Regions from separate parts of the Arthrobacter parietis genome, predicted to be linked through region 3. Evidence: riboswitches for the same ligand, from Rfam matches in the RefSeq annotation. Region 3 holds a riboswitch; each other region holds the start of a gene.

Region 1 (3,201 bases), on a different contig from region 3:
GTTGGCGCGGGCCATCAGCGCTGCCGAACCGGCCGTTGAGGCGACGTCAGCTTCGCCGGAGCGGAGCAGTTCGTTGGCCTTGTTCGATCCGGCGGACTGGACCCATTTGACCGTTACGCCCTCATCTTCCAACTCGGCCTCGAGCCAGCCCTGGTCCTTGATGATGAGGCTCAGCGGGTTGTAGGTGGCGAAGTCCACCGTGAGTTCTCCGCCGGTCGCGGCTGCGGCTTCGCCGACTGAGCCGTCGGCGTTTTCCCCGGCAACGCAGCCGCTAAGGGCGAGGGCGGCGATTGCGGCGGTGGCGGCGAACTGAAAACGTGCGGTGCTCTTCATGGTGATCCTTTTCGGAGAGTGCGTGGGACGGGTGTAGGGGGCTTGTTCTTGGGGGTGTCGGCGCAACATGGCGGCACGGTGGGCGCCGCACGCGCTGGGATACGGCGCTGCGAACTGGCCGCAGGCGCGCGGTTAGTGCTGGTGGCTGTCGACGCCGAGGCTGCTCAGCAGCGAACTGCGTAGCGCGGCAAGTTCGGCTGAGCCGCGGTCGCGCGGACGGTCGCCCGGAACCTCCAGCACGCGGCTGATGGTTGCACCCTGGACGTCAGGCTCCTTCGCGAGAACGATCACCCGGTCGGCGAGCTGCAGCGCTTCGTCAACATCATGGGTGACCAGCAGGACCGTGGTCGGGGTGGTTTGGTGGATACGCAGCAGGAGGTCCTGCATCTTCAGCCGCGTCAGGGCATCGAGTGCGCCGAAGGGTTCGTCGAGGAGCAGGACGCCCGGGTTGCGTGCCAGTGCACGTGCCAGCGATGCCCGCTGTGCCATGCCTCCGGACACTTCGCGGGGCCGGTGGCCGGCGAACCCGTCGAGTTCCACGAGGCCCAAAAGCTCCTCCACCTTCGCCTTGCCCGCGGCGGAACTGGTTTCCCTGGGCAGGCCGATAGCAACGTTCTCGCGCAGCGAGAGCCAGGGGAGGAGTCGGGGTTCCTGGAACGCGACGGCGCAGCGGGGATCGATCCCGTCCACTGCTGTGCTGTCGATGAGTACCGCACCGCTGGTGGGAGCGTCCAGTCCTGCCGCGGCTCGCAGGAGGGTTGATTTCCCGCAACCGCTGGCGCCCACAATGGCGAGAACCTCGCCTGCTTCAACGTCCAGGGTCACGTCGCGAAGCACCACGTGCTGCTCGCTTCCGCTCCCGAAACTTCGGGTCAACGAAGAGAAAGTCAGCGGCAGTGTCTGGTTGCCATCAGTGGAAATGGCCTGGGTACGGTGCGCTCGAAGAACGGTGCTCATGTATAACTCCATCGCTCCTGGCAGTAGCACCCGTTCTCCTGCAAGCAGGTAAGGGTTGCTGCGGCGTCAACGATCCAGGTCTCTCGGCCGCTCGGGATGGTGGAATTCCACTAAACGCTTTTGCAAGGGTCCGGCGCAATATGTGTCGTAACAAAGGAACGCTTCAGCCGGACATCGGCAGCGTGAGAGGGTCATCTACATGATTGAAATTCTGAACGCGAGCGAGTTGGCCAGGGCAAAGGAAGCGGGTGCGCTGGTCGCCAACATTCTGCAGACGGTGAAGAGCCGCAGCACGGTCGGGACAAACCTGCTGGAGATCAACCAGTGGACCAAAGAGATGATCGCTGAGGCAGGCGGGGTGTCCTGCTACGTCGACTACGAGCCGCCGTTTGGGCGCGGCCCGTTCGGCGCCTATATCTGCACGTCCGTCAACGATGCCGTGCTCCACGGTCTGCCGCATGACTACTCGCTTGCCGACGGCGACCTGCTCTCCCTGGACCTCGCCGTCTCCCAGCGCGGAATCGTCGCAGACTCCGCCATCAGCTTCATCGTTGGCGAGTCAAAGCCGGCGGAGAGCGTCGCGATGATTGATGCCACCGAACGTGCATTGACTGCCGGGATTGCCGCCGCCAGACCAGGCGCGCGCATCGGCGACATCTCCGCTGCCATTGGTTCAGTCCTCAGCGCCGCGGGATATCCGATCAACACGGAATTCGGCGGTCACGGCGTCGGGTCGACAATGCACCAGGATCCCCACGTGGCAAACACCGGACGGCCCGGCAGGGGATACGTGCTGCGCCCGGGGCTTTTGCTGGCGCTGGAGCCATGGGTCATGGCGGATACCGCTGAACTGGCAGTCGACGCCGACGGGTGGACACTCCGCAGCGCTACGGGCTGCCGGACCGCGCACAGTGAGCACACCATCGCGATCACCGACGATGGCGCGGAGATCCTGACCCTGCGACAAGAGACCTAGCCAAGCAGCCAGTCCACCGCGCGCTTCATCAGTTCGCGGTGTTCCGGTGAGGAGTACGACGCCGCGTCGTGCCCGAGCGCGTCATAGAAGCTTCGTGCCGGTCCAGTTTCAACCTGTCGCTCCAGCGACCACACCAGTGGGTGCAAGTGCCCCTCGTGTTCGTGGCGGGCGTGAACGACGACGTCCGGTGAGGTGCGCAGCCAGCTGTAGCGTTCGTCGGCGAGAGTGAAGTCGGGAATACCGACGGGGAAGGAGCCCTCGAGCAGGATGGTTGCCGCGCCGTACTCCGGGTGCATGGACACGTCGCGTACCCAGCGTCCGCCGAGCGCCGCTTCCCAGGACTCGGAATCGACAAAACTCGTGGCGCTCGAGTGCAGGGCGAGCAGCGGACGGCCGCCGGCTTCCCAGGCGTCCAGGCCATCACGGGCGGCGTCTGTACCGGGGGAAGTGCCGCCGTCCCGCGGGAGGCCGACATTCACCACCAGCAGATCCGGCCAGGCAGCAGAGTCACGGAAGCTACCGAGGGTGGTGTCGACGTCGTCGGCTGTTTCTACGGTGAGTCCGTGACCGCGGAGCAGGTCCGCGATGGCCGCGGAAGTTTCCGCGAACGGGTGCCAGGGGTCCGCGTACCGGCCGGTGCCGCTGAGGATGAGTGCCGTTGTCATGGGACCCATTCTGCCCATAAACGGCGTTCTCGACCCGGGTCACATGTCAGGATGGCACGGTGACGCTGTCGGAACTTGTTGATCGAATAGAGCGCATATCGGCGCGCGAGGCCGGCGTCGTGGTTGTTGGGATTGTCGGCGCGCCGGGAGTCGGCAAGACAACCTTGGCGGAGCAGTTGATGGCTTCACTGAACCAGAACAAACCCGACCCGGATCAGCAGCGCTTCGCCCATGTTCCTTTGGACGGGTTCCATCTGTCCGATCAGGAGC
Region 2 (3,201 bases), on a different contig from region 3:
CCTGGACGGGCGCCGTGCCCTGGGCGGATTTGTTCCTGAACGCCGTACCGAGGCGGCGGCACTGGAGCTGCCGGGGGACAAGGCGTACGAGGTTGCGAACCGTGGCTCGGGGAAGCAGCAGGCCGCCACAACGATGGCTTTCGTCCGCCTCCTGAAAGATCTCATGCGGGAGAAAGGGCTGGGGTCCCGGATTGTCCCCATTGTTCCGGATGAGTCCAGAACCTTCGGCATGGACGCCTTTTTCCCGACAGCGAAGATCTACAACCCGGACGGCCAGAACTACCTCTCCGTTGACCGGGAGTTGGTTCTCGCGTACAAGGAATCGATTCAAGGCCAGATCCTGCATCCGGGGATCAATGAGGCCGGTGCGGTGGCTGCCTTCACGGCTGCGGGTACCGCCTATGCAACCCACGGTGAGCCGCTGATTCCGATCTACGTGTTCTACTCAATGTTCGGATTCCAGCGCACGGGAGATTCCTTCTGGGCAGCAGGAGACCAGATGACCCGCGGGTTCATCATCGGCGCCACCGCAGGCCGCACCACCCTCACCGGCGAAGGCCTCCAACACGCCGACGGACACTCACCCATCCTTGCCTCCACCAACCCCGCCGTCATCACCTACGACCCGGCCTACGGGTATGAACTCGGCATCATCATGCGTGCAGGACTGGAGCGCTTGTACGGCGCGAATTCCGACGATCGAAACGTCATGTACTACCTGACCGTCTACAACGAGCCGATCATCCAGCCGCCGCTTCCCGCCGGGTTGGATGCCGACGCCGTGGTGCGCGGCGTGTACAGGCTGAAGCCCGGCAACGACGACGGCGGCCGGCCGAAGGCGCAGATCCTCGCCTCCGGCGTGGCCGTCCCGTGGGCGCTCGAGGCGCAGGAACTCCTGGCAGACCACTGGGGTGTTTCGGCCGATGTGTGGTCGGTGACTTCGTGGACGGAGCTGCGGCGTGACGCACTCGCCGCCGAGGAGGAGGCCTTCCTCAACCCCGATGCAGAGGCCCGCGTTCCCTTCGTCACCCAGCAGCTTGGGGACGCACCCGGACCGATCGTGGCCGTCACCGACTACATGAAGGCTGTTCCGGATCAAATCCGCCAGTTCCTGCCGCAGGACTTCGCCACACTCGGAGCGGACGGGTTCGGCTTTTCCGACACACGCGCCGCAGCCAGGCGGTACTTCAAGATCGACCCAGCCTCCGTCGTCGTACGCACTCTTCAGCTCCTCGCGAAGCGGGGAGAAATTGACGCGGACGCACCACGCCAAGCGATGGAGAAGTACGCACTCCTCACCCTCCCCTGACGTTTTTGTCGCCTAGTTGCGGCCTAGAAACACTTTTACCTGCAACTAGGCGACAAAAACTTCTGCAACTCAACGGGTGGATTACATGGAACGTCATCTTCGTGCGGCGTGATACTCCTGTGCCTACACTGGCCGTGGTCATGAGTGCCAGCACCAAGCCCCGGCTTGCTGGCCAGCAACCCTCCAGCTGCGGTGGGGTGCTCCGGGTGAAGACCTGGCCGCCCGGCACCAGCCGGACGGCAAGCGCGGCCCGCGGTGCTCCCACCATGCCGGGCCCATGCCAAAGGAGCCTTGAATGTCCAACCAATGGTCTTTCGAAACCCGCCAGATCCACGCCGGCCAGGAACCCGACAGCGCCACGGGAGCCCGCGCCCTGCCGATCTACCAGACCACGTCGTTCGTCTTTCCCAGTGCCGAAAGCGCCGCCAACCGGTTTGCCCTTGCCGAACTGGCTCCCATCTACACGCGGATCGGCAACCCCACGCAGGATGCTGTTGAGCAGCGGATCGCCAGCCTTGAAGGCGGGCTGGGCGCGCTGCTGCTCAGCTCAGGTCAGGCGGCGGAGACCTTCGCGATCCTGAATGTCGCGGAGGCCGGCGATCACGTCGTCGCCAGTCCGAGCCTGTACGGCGGAACCTACAACCTGCTGGCCCATACGCTGAAGAAGTTCGGCATTTCGGTCACCTTCGTGGCGGATCCGGACAATCTGGACCAGTGGCGGGACGCTGTGCAGCCCAACACCAAGCTGTTCTTCGCGGAGGTCGTCTCCAACCCGCGGCAGGACGTACTCGACATTGAGGGCGTGTCCCGGACCGCTCACGACGCCGGTGTGCCGCTGATCGTGGACAACACCCTTGCCACCCCTTACCTCATCCGGCCCCTGGAGTGGGGCGCGGACATCGTTGTCCACTCGGCCACCAAATACCTGGGCGGCCACGGTACGGCGATCGCCGGCGTGATCGTTGACTCGGGAAAGTTTGATTTCGGCAAGGATCCCAACCGTTTCCCGGGCTTCAATACGCCGGACCCGACATACAACGGTCTGGTGTACGCACGGGATCTGGGTGCGGATGGTGCCCTCGGGGCCAACCTGTCCTACATCCTCAAGGCCCGGGTCCAGTTGCTGCGGGACCTCGGCTCGGCGGTATCCCCGTTCAACGCGTTCCTGATCGCCCAGGGCCTGGAAACCCTGAGCCTGCGGATGGAGCGGCATGTCTCCAACGCGGTCGACGTGGCTCAGTGGCTGGAAGCGCGTGAGGATGTCGAGTCGGTCGCCTATGCCGGGCTGCCCTCGAGCCCCTGGTATGAGCGCGGCCGCACGTACGGGCCGAAGGGGATCGGCGCCATTGTGTCCTTCAACCTGGCCGGCGGCGCCGAGGCCGGCAAGCGCTTCGTGGATGCCCTGGAACTGCATTCGCATGTGGCGAACCTCGGCGACGTCCGTTCGCTGGTGATCCACCCGGCGTCGACCACGCATAGCCAGCTATCGCCTGAGCAGCAGGCCATTGCCGGTGTCACACCCGGCCTGGTGCGGCTCTCAGTGGGTATTGAACACATTGATGACATTCTGGCGGACCTTGAATCCGGTTTCAGGGCAGCCAAGGAATTCCTGGACGCCTAGAGTTCGGGAAGCTTTCAGGAGCGCGCCCAGGCGAGCAGCTTGTCCAACGGCCACGTCGTAATGATGCGGTCCGCCGGCACGCCGTTCGCCTCGGCGCGCTCCGCCCCGTACTGGAGGAAATCCAGCTGACCGGGGGCGTGCGCGTCGCTGTCGATGCTGAAGAGACATCCGGCTTCGAGTGCCAGCTGGATCAGGTCATCCGGCGGATCCTGCCGCTCGGGACGTGAATTGATCTCCACCGCTACGTTGTTCTCGGCACAGGCGGTGAACA
Region 3 (3,201 bases):
GATGCCTCGGCAGTTCCCTGCACTCTGGCTACGCGCGGGAGTTGTTGTCCGAGGACTGCAAGCATGTCCAGGGATGGGTCAACAGCTGTCACCTCCGGGCAGCGGCGGATGAGCTCCCGGGTGAACTTGCCGGTGCCGGCGCCAACGTCTGCTGCGCGCAACGCTCCGGCGGGTATGAGCCAGTCCACGCTGTCTTGGGGGTAGCCCGGACGCACGCGCTCGTAGCGGTCACTTTCCTGCAGGTAGCCCCGCGCCAATTCACGACGGCGGTGTTCGGCGAGGCGCGGACCTCCAACACCCATGTTGGGAACTCCTCGCATGACGGGTACGGAACCCGTCAATTAAAGCACCCGGTTGAAGGCGGCGTCGTGCCGAGGAAGTGCGGTCGCAGCGCTCAGTCGGTTGTGCAGGGCGCGGCGCCGGCAGTTCCCGGCGTGGGCGGAGCCCAGTCAGGGAAAGGGCGGGTCTCGACCGCGGGCACCCAGCGCCCGGCGTCGACCGCATAGTCAGTCCCCAGTCCATCCCGAAGAAGCGAGCGCAAACCGGTCAACAGCCTGTCGACGTCGTCCTGCCGTGATCCGAGCCCGAAACTCGCCCGTAGCGAACCTGACGGCAGGCCCAGCCGCTTCAGCAGCGGATGAGCGCAAAACTTCCCGTCCCGCAGTCCAACCCCGTGTTCTGCAGACAGATATGCGGCGACCAGCCCGGCGTCGTAACCGTGGACAGAGAAGTTCACTACGCCGATCGCATCGGTGCTGTCAGCGAAGATGCGGTGAACTGCTATGCCGGGAAGGTTGGAGAGCCCTTCCACGAGGGCATCCCGCAGCTCTGATTCATGCGCAAGCCAGGCCGGTTCATCCAACCCAGCGATGGCCTCTGTTGCCTTCGCCAGCGCGGCTGCACCGAGCACATTCGGTGACCCGCCCTCATGGCGCGCGGAACCGGTTGCCCAGGACACCGAGTCCACTTTCACAGTCTTCACTGCGCCGCCTCCGGCGAGGTGGGGCCTTCCGGAATCGAGCCAGTCGCCTCTACCGACCAGGACGCCCGCGCCGAAAGGCGCATACAGTTTGTGGCCCGAGAAGGCCGCGTAGTCGATACCGTCGCGGAGCAAATCCAGCCGCCGGTGGGGAGCGAGCTGAGCCGCGTCGACGACGATCCGCGCGCCGTGCGCATGAGCCGCCGCTGCGAACCGGCCGATGGGCAGAACTTCTCCGGTGACATTCGACGCACCGGTTACAGCAAGCAGGCTGATTCCTCCGGATGCCAATTCCTCTTCCACAGCGGCGAGCGTTTCCTCGATGGTTCCCGCGGCGACCAGCCCGCGATGGGGAAGCTGCAGCCAGGGCAGCAGATTGGCATGGTGTTCCACGTCGAGGTAGAGGACCTCACCGTCCTCCGGCAGGCATCCAGCCAGGAGGTTCAGCGAATCGGTGGTGTTGCGGGTGAAGATGACCGCATCATCTTCCCGGCCGCCGACGAAGTTCCGCACAGTCCTTCGTGCATTCTCGTAGAGCGAGGTGGAGATCTGCGATGCGTACCCGGCGCCCCGGTGCACACTCGCATAGTAGGGAAGCACGCTCTGCACATAGTCATTGACCTGCTGCAGCGCCGGCGTTGAAGCGGCATAGTCCAGGTTGACGTAACGGACGGCAGTGCCGTCCACCAGCGGCGCCTGCAGCTCAGCGCCCATCACGGACGCCAGCGGTGCAGCGGAGAGTTCGTTCTCAAGAAGTGCGTTGCTCACAGGAGGTACCCCACGTAGGTTCAGGGGACCTGCTTCACCAGGCCCCGCGCTTGCCGAACCACGTTCTGGCCCGGCCAGGTCGTCACCCGGGGCACCCCGCCGCGGAAGGAGGGTTGCCGGCCAGCAAACCGGGGTTTAACGCTGACACTCGTGACCTAGGAATCCAGACTAAAGCAGGCCGGGAATATCCGGTCCTTGTGTTACGCGTTGGTGTTAAGCGACCACGTCAGACGCCGGTACCTTCCTGAAGCAGATCGTCCAGCGAGGGGTTCAGTCGCTTCAGGACATCATTGTGAAGTGTGCTGTTGGTTGCCAGCGCGTTGCCTCCGAAGGGTCCGTCGGAGCCTTCGAGTGACGTGAAGCGACCGCCGGCTTCCGTGACGATGGGTACCAGCGCGGCCATGTCATACAGGTTCAGCTCAGGTTCGCAGGCGATGTCCACAGCGCCTTCGGCGACAAGGCAGTAGGACCAGAAGTCACCGTAGGCGCGTGTACGCCACACGGATTCGGTGAGCGATACGAATTCGTCAAAGTTGCCGCGCTCTTTCCAGCCGGACAGGTTCGAGTAGGAGAGCGAGGCGTCTTCCAGCCGGGATACGCTCGAAACCCGGAGCCGGCTGGCTGCCGCGAGAGACTTACCCATGAACGCACCGGTGCCCGTTGCAGCCCACCAACGCTTTCCGAGCGCGGGGGCGCTCACAACACCGACGACAGGCCGGCCCTCGTCCACCAATGCAATGAGGGTAGCCCATACCGGTACGCCCCGGACGAAGTTCTTGGTTCCGTCAATAGGATCGATGATCCAGCGCCGCGAGCCGGCGCCGCTGCTGCCGTACTCCTCACCGAGTACGGCATCGCGCGGACGCGCACGCGAGAGTTGCCCGCGGATAGCCTCTTCCGCCGATTTGTCCGCATCCGTGACCGGGGTGAAGTCCGGCTTGGTTTCGACCGCCAGATCCAGCGCCTTGAACCGGGACATGGTCTGGTCGTCTACGGAGTCGGCCATTACATGGGCAAGGCGGAGGTCATCGTTGTAGCTCTGGAGGTTCATACTTTCAACCTATATGGTCAGGGTGCACAGATGCGGGAGGTCCCGATGCGGACGCGCTCAGCGCTGGGCTACGATCGGTTCACGCACGCACAGGAACGGGTGTCATTGAACGGTGTGCTGTTAAACGCAAGAAAGGGGACACCGGCCGAAGCCGATGTCCCCTTTCTTGAAGCGCTAGATCTTGAAGCGCTGAAACTTAGAGAACGGAGACTTAGAGAACGGAGATGTTCTCAGCCTGGGGGCCCTTGGGGCCCTGGGTGGTCTCGAAGCTGACCTTCTGGTTCTCCTCAAGCGAGCGGAAGCCGCCGGAGTTGATTGCGGAGAAGTGAGCGAAAACGTCAGCGCCGCCGTCGTCAGGAGCGATGAATCCAAAGCCCTTTTCAGCGTTGAACCACTTGACTGT

What was found. Region 3 has a riboswitch for S-adenosylmethionine ahead of ABFX19_RS08420 (aminotransferase class V-fold PLP-dependent enzyme). Riboswitches for the same ligand answer to the same signal wherever they lie in the genome.
Region 1: linked by a shared signal. The riboswitch ahead of ABFX19_RS07135 (ABC transporter ATP-binding protein) and the one ahead of ABFX19_RS08420 (aminotransferase class V-fold PLP-dependent enzyme) in region 3 are both predicted to bind S-adenosylmethionine.
Region 2: linked by a shared signal. The riboswitch ahead of ABFX19_RS05195 (bifunctional o-acetylhomoserine/o-acetylserine sulfhydrylase) and the one ahead of ABFX19_RS08420 (aminotransferase class V-fold PLP-dependent enzyme) in region 3 are both predicted to bind S-adenosylmethionine.

What each region holds. Positions count from the first base shown of each region.
Region 1 is NZ_BAAAON010000001.1:1,500,430-1,503,630, forward strand. It holds gene ABFX19_RS07130 (aliphatic sulfonate ABC transporter substrate-binding protein) at 1-333, opposite strand, end outside; gene ABFX19_RS07135 (ABC transporter ATP-binding protein) at 466-1,290, opposite strand; SAM riboswitch class I at 1,296-1,393, opposite strand; gene map (type I methionyl aminopeptidase) at 1,490-2,266, shown strand; gene ABFX19_RS07145 (ThuA domain-containing protein) at 2,263-2,931, opposite strand; gene ABFX19_RS07150 (nucleoside/nucleotide kinase family protein) at 2,991-3,201, shown strand, end outside.
Region 2 is NZ_BAAAON010000001.1:1,109,150-1,112,350, reverse strand. It holds partial or broken gene ABFX19_RS05200 (transketolase-like TK C-terminal-containing protein) at 1-1,309, shown strand, start outside; SAM riboswitch class IV at 1,446-1,561, shown strand; gene ABFX19_RS05195 (bifunctional o-acetylhomoserine/o-acetylserine sulfhydrylase) at 1,605-2,930, shown strand; gene ABFX19_RS05190 (PHP domain-containing protein) at 2,945-3,201, opposite strand, start outside.
Region 3 is NZ_BAAAON010000002.1:52,258-55,458, forward strand. It holds gene ABFX19_RS08415 (class I SAM-dependent methyltransferase) at 1-302, opposite strand, end outside; gene ABFX19_RS08420 (aminotransferase class V-fold PLP-dependent enzyme) at 395-1,693, opposite strand; SAM riboswitch class IV at 1,789-1,903, opposite strand; gene hisN (histidinol-phosphatase) at 1,974-2,798, opposite strand; gene ABFX19_RS08430 (cold-shock protein) at 3,010-3,201, opposite strand, start outside.